Regions from separate parts of the Cupriavidus taiwanensis LMG 19424 genome, predicted to be linked through region 1. Evidence: predicted binding sites of a transcription regulator. Region 1 holds the regulator's gene; each other region holds the start of a gene.
The links. The regulator sigma-54, encoded in region 1, starts transcription at its own class of promoters, with help from an activator protein. The targets are predictions, from matches to a motif close to TGGCANGNAANCTGCTTT.
Positions count from the first base shown of each region.

Region 1 (3,232 bases):
GGGGGAGACGCCCGGCCCATTATAGAGCAGCGGCTACCCGAGCCTTGTGCGGTGCAGCGCGGGCAGGCGCGGCCACGATTTCTCTCTCTTTGTATGGCGCAGCATACACCTTGGCGCTGCGCTTGCGAACACTTCGGGCCGCCCCACGTGTACAGCGTTGGCTCGGCTGCCACAGCCCGAGCCGGCGCCAGGGCGCAAAAAAGCCGCGCTTCACGGCGCGGCTTGCCTGTGGAATCTGGTTCAGCAGCCTTCTGCGAGGCCGCCGGGCATAGGTTTATTGCTGCATCTGCGCTGCGGCCATCTGGTACTTGACCGCTTCACGGTCGTGGCCTTGCACGCGATCCTTGTAGCGAATCACCTGACGGTCCAGCTTGTCGACGAGTGCGTCGATCGCCGCATACAGGTCTTCGTGATGCGCCTCGACAAAGATGTCCTTGCCCTTGAGATGTAGATTGATTTCCGCGTACTGGCGCCGGTCCTTTTCCTTGTGATTGTCGACAGAGAGCAGCACGCTAACGCCAATGACTTGATCGAAATGCCTGACGATTCGCTCCAGCTTCGTTTCCACGTACTCACGCAGAGGGGGCGTGATGTCCAGGTGGTGTCCACTGATCTTGAAGTTCATAGCGCTTCTCCTTCTGAAAGAGCCTCACCAGGCAGGCGGTGGGCTCGGCTACAAAGACTTGCGGAGATTCACTGCGGGGATCTTCAGGGCTTCGCGATATTTGGCAACGGTGCGGCGTGCGACAACGAAGCCTTGCTCACCCAGCAGTTCGGCGATGCGACTGTCGGAAAGGGGATTCCTCGGGTCTTCGGCTCCTATCAGTTGCTTGATCAAGGCGCGGATGGCCGTTGATGAAGCCGCGCCACCGGTTTCGGTGGACACGTGGCTGCCGAAGAAGTACTTCAGTTCGAAAGTACCCATCGGCGTGGCCATGTATTTATTGGTCGTCACCCGGGAGATGGTTGACTCGTGTAAACCCAGTGTATCGGCAATCTCCCGCAAAACCAAGGGGCGCATGGCGATTTCACCGTGGGTGAAAAAGTTCTTTTGACGCTCGACAATGGCTTGCGAGACACGCAGGATCGTGTCGAACCTTTGCTGGATGTTCTTGATCAGCCAGCGCGCCTCCTGCAGCTTCTGCTGCAGCCCGGCGGTGCCGGTCTCGCCCTTGGCGCCGCGCAAAATCTGCGCATACATGTCGTTAATGCGCAGCCTTGGCATCACATCCGGATTGAGCTGCGCGATCCAGCCGCCGCCGCTCTTGCGCACGAATACGTCCGGCACGACGAAATCGGCTTCGGGCCGGCTGTACGCGTGGCCCGGGTAGGGGGCCAGCGAGCGGATCAGGTCATGGGCGGCCTTCAGCGCGACCTCATCGACCTGCAAGGCCTTTTTCAGCCGCGTGTAGTCGCGTACCGCAAGCAGTTCGAGGTGATGGGTGACGATGGTCAGCGCCAGCTCGCGCTGCGGGTGCGTCAGGCGGCGCAATTGCAGGGCCAGGCATTCGGCCGCATTGCGCGCACCGACGCCGGGCGGGTCGAAGCTCTGCAGCAGCGTCAGGATGGCGTGGACTTCGTCGGGGTCGAATTCGAGCTCTTCCGGCAGTTCCGCGCAGATCTCTTCCAGCGAGGCGCTCAGGTAGCCGTCGTCATCGAGGGACTCGATCAGGAAGATGGCGAGACCCTTGTCCCGCGCCGAGATCTTCAGCGGCGTGAGCTGCTCCATCAGGTATTCGCGCAGCGTGGGCTCGGCATCGCGCAGCTGCATCGGCGTCTTTTCGTCTTCGTCGCCTTGCGGGCGGCGGGCAAAGTCGTCAAGGCTCCAATCGCCGTTGCTGTAGTCGTCGCCGCTGCTGTTGTCGCCGTAGCTGTCTTCCGCGGCGCCGTCGGCGTGCGCATCGCCGTTGCCCTGGGGCTCGGCGGGCGCGGGCGCGGGAGCGCTCTGGACGTTGACCGAGCCGTCAGCCGCCACCCGCAGCGGGCTTTCGATCCAGTCGTTTTCCCGCTCGAGCAGCGGGTTTTCCGTCAGCGCCTGTTCGACTTCCTGCTGCAGTTCCAGCGTGGAAAGCTGCAGCAGCCGGATCGACTGTTGCAGCTGGGGGGTCAGTGCCAGGTGCTGGGAGAGGCGGAGCTGTAGCGACGGTTTCATGCGACCTATTTTATGCGCATCTTTCCGATGTTGGAACGGAAATTGCTATCGCTGAAGCGCTCTGATCGCCGCTGGCTCTTCACCGCCATGCAGCCATGGGCCGCCCGCGCATGGCGCCCGCCTTGTTACATGCGGAAATTCTCGCCCAGATAGACCCGCCGCACGGCGTCGTTGGCAATGATGTCTTCGGGCTGCCCCGCGGCCAGCACCGTGCCTTCGCTGATGATGTAGGCGTGGTCGCAGATGCCCAGCGTCTCGCGCACGTTGTGGTCGGTGATCAGCACGCCGATATTGCGCGCCTTGAGGAAGCTGACGATACGCTGGATCTCGCCCACGGCGATGGGGTCGACGCCGGCGAACGGTTCGTCCAGCAGGATAAAGCGCGGCGATGACGCCAGCGCGCGTGCGATTTCCACGCGGCGACGCTCGCCGCCTGACAGCGACAGCGCCGGGTTGTTGCGCAGGTGCGCGATCTGCAGGTCGTCGAGCAGGGCGTCCAGGCGGCGCTCGATCTCGGCCCTGGCCAGCGGCTTGCCCTTGTCCAGCTGCAGTTCCAGCACCGCGCGGATGTTTTCCTCGACGTTGAGCTTGCGGAACACCGAGGCTTCCTGCGGCAGGTACGACAGCCCCATGCGCGCGCGCTCGTGGATCGGCAGGCCGCTGATGTGGTCGCCGTCGAGCACGATGTCGCCCTCGTCCAGCGCCACCAGGCCGACGATCATGTAGAACGACGTGGTCTTGCCCGCGCCGTTCGGCCCGAGCAGCCCGACCACCTCGCCGCTCTTCACGTCGAGCGAGACGTCCTTGACCACCGTGCGCGAGCCATAGCGCTTCTTCAGGTGGCGCACGACCAGCGTGCTGCCGCCGGGCAGGACGGCGTTGGCTTCGACGACAGGCTTGTCGGCAATGGTGGCGGTATCGGTCATGGGTACGGTCAGGGTTTGTTGGCGGGCGCGGGCGCGGGCTTCAGGTCCAGCGGCGAGCCGCCCGCGGTGCCGGACTTCTGGTCCTGGCGCGGCGACAGCACCGCGCGCACCCGGCCGGACGGGTTGGCCGCCGCGGCATCGCCGCTGCCGCCGC
Region 1 covers NC_010528.1:330,251-333,482, forward strand. The annotation lists gene hpf (ribosome hibernation-promoting factor, HPF/YfiA family) at 275-625, opposite strand; gene RALTA_RS01615 (RNA polymerase factor sigma-54) at 674-2,152, opposite strand; gene lptB (LPS export ABC transporter ATP-binding protein) at 2,278-3,078, opposite strand; gene lptA (lipopolysaccharide transport periplasmic protein LptA) at 3,087-3,232, opposite strand, start outside.

Region 2 (3,232 bases), on a different contig from region 1:
CACTAATGGCAGCATTTGGGCACTGCGCCTCGCACGCCGAGCAGCCGGTGCAGGCTGAGGCAATAATCTTCAAGGCCATAGATACGCTCCTTACAATTTAAAGTACGGTACTACTCCTCCGCGCTTGCATGGCCTTTGCACATCAAACGGTCGTTGGAGCCTTTTAGACATCCTTTGCCTGATCATGCGTCTCGTCGCAATGTTTACGCAGCGATCCGCCACCAGCCACACGGCTTGAGTAATCATTGAACCAAGATCGTGCTGCGACCTCAACAATTTCCCCCGCGTACTGCTCCACCGACTCGATGCCCGCATCGGCGAGTTCCTTACGCGGACAGATACCAATTTTCGCCACAAAAATGGCATGACAATCGTTGATCGCGCGTATGATACGTACTAGTCGTTCATCGTCACCGTACCCCCCTTGGCAATACAATTCAACCCGGCGGTAACCCACAAAGTGCGCGCCAGAGGCGCTAACTTCGAAGATTTTTAGCTCAGAGATATTCCCAAAGTGCCCATTCACGCGACCCCGGCCTTTCGTTGCAACGGCGATATTGACCTTCAGTGCTCCTGTCGCTTTCCTGACCTTGGTTAAGGCTGGCACTTCCCGCTTTGCCTCACGTTGCGCCATGAGCTCAGTCTCCGTGCGGAACTGGTACTCTTGGCGGATGTTTCGGTCATAGCCGATATCCATCTGCTCGATACTCTCCAGTGAAAACTCGGCACCGCGATCCTCATCCAAGAGTCCTACCGCGTCCGCTCGGCACTGCCGGCAATGCCGCATCAATTTCAGACCGCCCGAACAAGCTTCCTGTACTGTCCTCAATTCACGGGAGGTAGGTCCTCGTGGTCCGTGCAGGCCGAAGTACGTACCGTGCGACGGGTCGGAGATTAGCGGCATAATGTTGTGAAGGAACGCACCTCGCTGTTTCACAGCACGATTTACCTCAATCAAATGTTTATCGTTAATACCCGGAATCAACACCGAATTAATTTTCGTCAGTACGCCTCGTTCTGTTAGCATCTCGAGCCCTTGCATCTGCCGCTCATGCAACACGCACGCGGCGTCCGTCCCTGTCAACCGGCGACGGTTCCAAAAAATCCACGGGTAAATTCTTGCCCCGACAACCGGATCGATCATGTTGATGGTTATTGTCACATGATCAATGTTGTATCGGCAGATGTCATCCACAAAGTCAGGCAACGCGAGGCCATTGGTTGAGAGACATAGTTTGACATCGGGAACTCGCTCCTTAAGCAAACGGAACGTCTCAAACGTGGTTCCTGGGCTCGCGAGCGAATCACCGGGCCCAGCAACACCCACCACCGTCAGTTGCGGTATGCGACTCGCGACAACCATCACCTTCTTCACTGCCTGCTCTGGCGTCAGCTTTCTCGACGTAACGCCAGGTCGCGACTCGTTTGAACAGTCGTACTTGCGGTTACAGTAGTTGCACTGAATGTTGCAGGCGGGCGCAACCGCTACATGCATGCGCGCGTAATGGTGATGCGCTTCCTCTGAGTAGCACGGATGATCTTTTATCTTATCCCACACCCCCGGCCGCATCCCCTCGGCCTCTCCAGGCGACTCGCACTTCAACACGCTGGCTCCAACAGACGGAGTACCCTCGCCCCGTAGGGCCGATGTTCTGCTAGTTGGCATTAGGGGCACAACTTTCTCCCCGCCTTCAAAACAGGCAGCCGATGGTCGCGTGCACGCCCTATTTCGCATAACTCTTTCCTTCACATCGAGAGTAGTTGTACATCCGCCAAAAAGCGAAATCCGTGCCATCGCGCAAGGAGCATCTCGACCGGTATGAGGGCGCAGCATCTGCCGGCGTTCTATAAGTTCGACAGCAGCGCATTCGTCTTGCGTGTGGGTTGAAGCCAGCTCGAAGCTCACTGCGAAAACAGGGTAGCTAAATTGGCCTAATACGGCTCCCTCTTCTCGGCACCCAGCAGCTTGTCCGGACAGAGACATTCGCGACACGAAAAATGTGCGAAGCCCCCAACGTTTACTGACAGCGTCGCCGCTGCCGCTCTTGAAGATAGCGCTCCAGCTTATTGAACTCGGCTGGCACAACGCTTGCTCGACCGTGTAGGACCAATGAAGCGCAAAGGCAACTACCGCGATGCTTAAACCGATTATTATCGAGAGAACATTGTCCGGCCTAAAACGGCCCGCAATGAGCCTTTATCGGATAGAAGAAAATTGTGCGATTGCCGGCATACTCGCGCATGGAGAAATTCCGGAGCTGCTTACAGCAATATTTGCAATGGGTGATGAGGAGATAACGCTTATCGATGCTACTGGGGACATAAACCTCAAGCCGGCAACAACAATTTCCGGCTGCTCGACAGACACCAAGCAAATCGCTGCCCTGTGCTGCAAAGCTGAGTTTGTATACTTGTCCATCTCCGTTTCCGATCGCTATTTTAACCATCTGCGGCTGTCGCGAATTTTGGCATTATCTCTGATCGCGTACCTTATCCGGAAGATAGAGGAATGCCACACAGGAAGCTCTATTCGTATGGCAAACCTTGCGCGTCCGCACCCTTCATTCCTTGTGGAAGTCGCGCTGCGCCCGAGGATGTATGGTGAACAGTGGATCCAATTCTCCAACAAAGTTGGTGCAATTCTCCAGTTTTCGGCCTACGACCTCATTGCAAGGCTGCACGATGTAGAAATCTATTTGCAACATGATGTCGGTCTCGCTACCGCACATACACTAGCTGCGCTCAACTCCAGCGCCCCACATGTGAGCCCAGCGGTAAATGGCATGGTTCACCCGAAGGGCAAGGCAGCGCTCAAGGAAGTCGTGACGGGTTCACGGCATTTGATTGAGCAGGATACAGGTGTCGATAGTAATACGTTCGTCCAGATCTCTTCTCTTGCCCAAGATTCGTCTCACTGGGCAGTGCCGTCGAAAAAAATAAGAACGCATATGTGCTCCCATCGAGTTAGGCGTTGGGATACACACTCCCGCGTATCCCATTTCGATTCCCGGCTGAGACGATGCGACAAGCACGATGCATTGCCTGCTAAGACGCATCCGCACCCAGATTACAAAGATTCGGGTAACTCTGAGGCCGTTTTCCAGGACCGAGTAGTTACAAAAATGTTGTTATCGCGACAACGCGAGCAGGCGCCGGAGATATCAAGCAAAGCCAATGATTCCTATTCTTAGCGACCATAGGTTGTCCATGTAGCGTTAGCTAACAATAAACG
Region 2 covers NC_010529.1:327,610-330,841, reverse strand. The annotation lists gene RALTA_RS29700 (4Fe-4S binding protein) at 1-79, opposite strand, end outside; gene nifB (nitrogenase cofactor biosynthesis protein NifB) at 164-1,735, opposite strand; gene RALTA_RS29695 (beta/alpha barrel domain-containing protein) at 2,136-3,191, shown strand.
Region 2: nifB (nitrogenase cofactor biosynthesis protein NifB) is a predicted target of sigma-54. The motif match lies at 1,777-1,794, and genes of this name have one in related genera.

Region 3 (3,232 bases), on a different contig from region 1:
ACACGCTAATTTGTCGATAAATAGCAGGCAGCGGCTCTACCAGCTCCATGACAATCTCCACCACAGCTTTGCTGTAGCCGTCCTCGAAAGCGCCAACATAATCTGGCGTCGAGACATACACAATTTCTGTATTGAAAAGTTCTGGATTACCTTTGCGTATAGCTCTTAGATGACCATCGAGATCCTCGCCATTGGTCTCGGTGAGACCTGTTGAACAGACCACAATGATTCTCGGCGCCTCGCGCTTTCGGATGTTAAGCAATGCCGTCTCGACATTATCGTATCCGCCCAAAACCGCAGAGATTTCATCCATTGCGGTAGTCTGCAGCGGGATTGCTTCCTTGAAATGTCGCGTCAGCAAAACCAAGGCAAACGACGTGCAACCTTGTGAGCCGTGCAATACGGGCATACAGGCCTCAAGCCCCATAGCCGCAAAGCTAGCGCCGAGCGGCTGGCTAGTCTTCAACGGGTTTACCGTGCAGGCTTTTTCAGATTGGATCACGATAGCCATAATGGTCTCCTCACTTTCCTAGACCGCCGCCACGCGTAGAGATGTACTTCCTGGATTCTGTGGCGGCTTAGTATTCCGAGTACATTAGCTGTGCCGCGAATCTTTTGACCAGTCGACTTCACCTCCGTTATTTCACGGCGCTGGGATTCGCACCTGTTGCCACACCGGGTTGTAAATAGTACGCTCTATCTCTCGGATCAACTCCACGATCCCTTCATACCCGGCATACGGATGATGACGTTCTTGATTTACGTCAAGCCAAGGCATAAGCGCCTTCAATGCGATAAACTGTGAGCGCCCACCAGACAGCATGATGTCGGCCTTTGCATCGTGCAATAGCTTGTACATCTCGCGCGCCGTCATGTTATCGAACATGAGCGCGTCCTGTCCGAGGATCCCTTTGATTCTTTCTTTGTCTTCCTTGGTACTCTTCTTCACGCTTGTGCCAATGATTTCTAAGCCGGCCTCCTGTAACGCAGCCACAACTGACCATGATTTCACGCCACCTGTGATTAGCAGCGCCCGTTTACCTTCAAGACGCGCACGGTACGTGGCAATCCGCTCCCATGCCCGCTCCTCCTGAGCTTGAATCAGGCGCTCTGTACTGTCTAACAGCTTTCCAGATGCCCCTCGCTGCACCAACAGACTCGCGATCTGGCGGAGAGCGTTGCTTGTGTCGCCAATTCCGTAGAATGAGCACTCAAGGTATGGAATCCCATAACGCTCTTGCATCTTAGTTGCCACATGGACCATGGACTTCGAACAGACCACCATGTTTGCTCTGGCCCGATGCGCGCTCGCAATATCGCTGTACCGGCCATCGCCAGTTATACACGACAAAAGACGGATGCCAAGTTCGTCCAAGAGCGGCTTTACCTGCCATAACTCGCCTGACAGGTTGTACTCGCCGATTACGTTGATGTCTGTGGGCGTTGTATATGCCGGCTCACGGGTACCTATCACATAATTCAAAAGCGCCTCGCCGCCAAGCTTATTGCCGAGGTTCTTTGATCCAGCGAACCCAGGCGCGTGCACCGGTATAACTGGCTTACTGAATTCTACTGAAGCCTGCTTGCACACTGCATCTATGTCATCGCCGATTAACGCAGTAACACACGTTTGATAAACAAAGACCGCAGGTGGATTGTACTTTTCAATGATCTCGCGGACGCTACGGAATAGACGTCGTTCACCCCCGTAGATCACGTCGAACTCATTGATGTCAGTCGTGAAGCCAGTGCGATAGAGCGTCGGCCCTGATGAGGCCGCCTGGCGGTTGTCCCAAGAGTTGCCTTCGCATGCGATTGGTCCATGCACGAGGTGCGCCACGTCAGCTACAGGCTGAAGTGCAATTTTTGCCCCATCGAAAGCGCAGCCCCCAGCGGCCGCGCCCGGTGAAAGCTGCCTTGAGCAGCCCAGCTTTCGCTCTTCCTCGCTCTTGGCCCGGTTCTTCGCACAATTCGGTTGGTCAAAAAGATCGGCAGCCCTCGCCTTTCGCGACATAACGGCTCCATACGCTCTGCGGTTCGCGAAGATCAGCAAGTTGCGTACCATCGTCGCAGCCATGCATTTACCGTTATGCAGCCCTACACGCCCGCTCCCGCGACTGTCGTGGATGGCCGCTCCTGTCGCAGAGTTGGAATCGATCCCGACACTTTGAAGTTCCTCGAGGGTAGACCAATGCGTTGAGTTGTCACAAACTTTTGTCATAGGTGTAGGGAAGCACCCAGGCTGTAGTGGTCAAGTAATAAGACGGTTCTGACCGACGACGGGCCGCTGCGGTTAGACATCCCTCGCGATCGCGACGGCAGCTTTGATCCGATCCTGATTCCAAGCACGAGCGGCGCTTCACCGGGTTCGACGACAAGATCATCGCCATGTATGCGCGCGGCATGACCTTGCGCGAGATCCAGGCGTTTCTGGCCGAACAGTACGGCACCGAGGTCTCGCCCGAATTCATCAGTTCGGTGACCGATGCGGTCATGGACGAGGTGACCGCCTGGCAGGCCCGTCCGCTGGAGGTGATGTACCCGGTGGTGTTCTTCGACGCGCTGCGCGTCAAGATGCGCGAGGACGGCGTGGTGCGCAACAAGGCCGTCTACCTGGCCTTGGGCGTGCTGCCCGACGGCACGCGCGACATCCTGGGCCTGTGGATCGAGAGCACCGAAGGCGCCAAGTTCTGGATGAAGGTGTTCAACGACCTGAAGACCCGGGGTACCCAAGACATCCTGATCGCGGTGACCGATGGCCTTAAGGGCATGGAACAGGCCCTGGCCGCGGTGTTCCCGAACACCACCCTGCAGACCTGCATCGTGCATCTGATCCGCAACAGCCTGGAGTACGCCAACTGGAAGGAGCGCCGCGCCGTGGCGGCGGCGCTCAAGCCCGTGTACACGGCCCCCACCGTCGAGGCCGCGCTGGCCGAGTTGGCGGCCTTCGAGAACGGGGAATGGGGTCGGCGGTATGCACCGATCGGCGCATCCTGGCGTCGCGCCTGGGATCAGGTGATCCCGTTCTTTACGTTCCCGCCGGCGATCCGCAAGATCATTTACACGACGGATGAAGTTGACAAGCGCGTGGTGTGCTTTCGCTCGTTTATGGCGTCCGTATTGGTGGCCACGGAGCGCGTACCGCACTTGCCTGCGGTCGCGCTTGCTTCCAGCGCGAGAACAGCCGTTGGTAAGCGTGCTCAGCTTGTTCGCCTGCCGCACGCTCCAGATC
Region 3 covers NC_010529.1:317,083-320,314, reverse strand. The annotation lists gene nifN (nitrogenase iron-molybdenum cofactor biosynthesis protein NifN) at 1-511, opposite strand, end outside; gene nifE (nitrogenase iron-molybdenum cofactor biosynthesis protein NifE) at 644-2,014, opposite strand; partial or broken gene RALTA_RS27915 (IS256 family transposase) at 2,255-3,081, shown strand; gene RALTA_RS29660 (IS110 family RNA-guided transposase) at 3,107-3,232, opposite strand, start outside.
Region 3: nifE (nitrogenase iron-molybdenum cofactor biosynthesis protein NifE) is a predicted target of sigma-54. The motif match lies at 2,047-2,064, and genes of this name have one in related genera.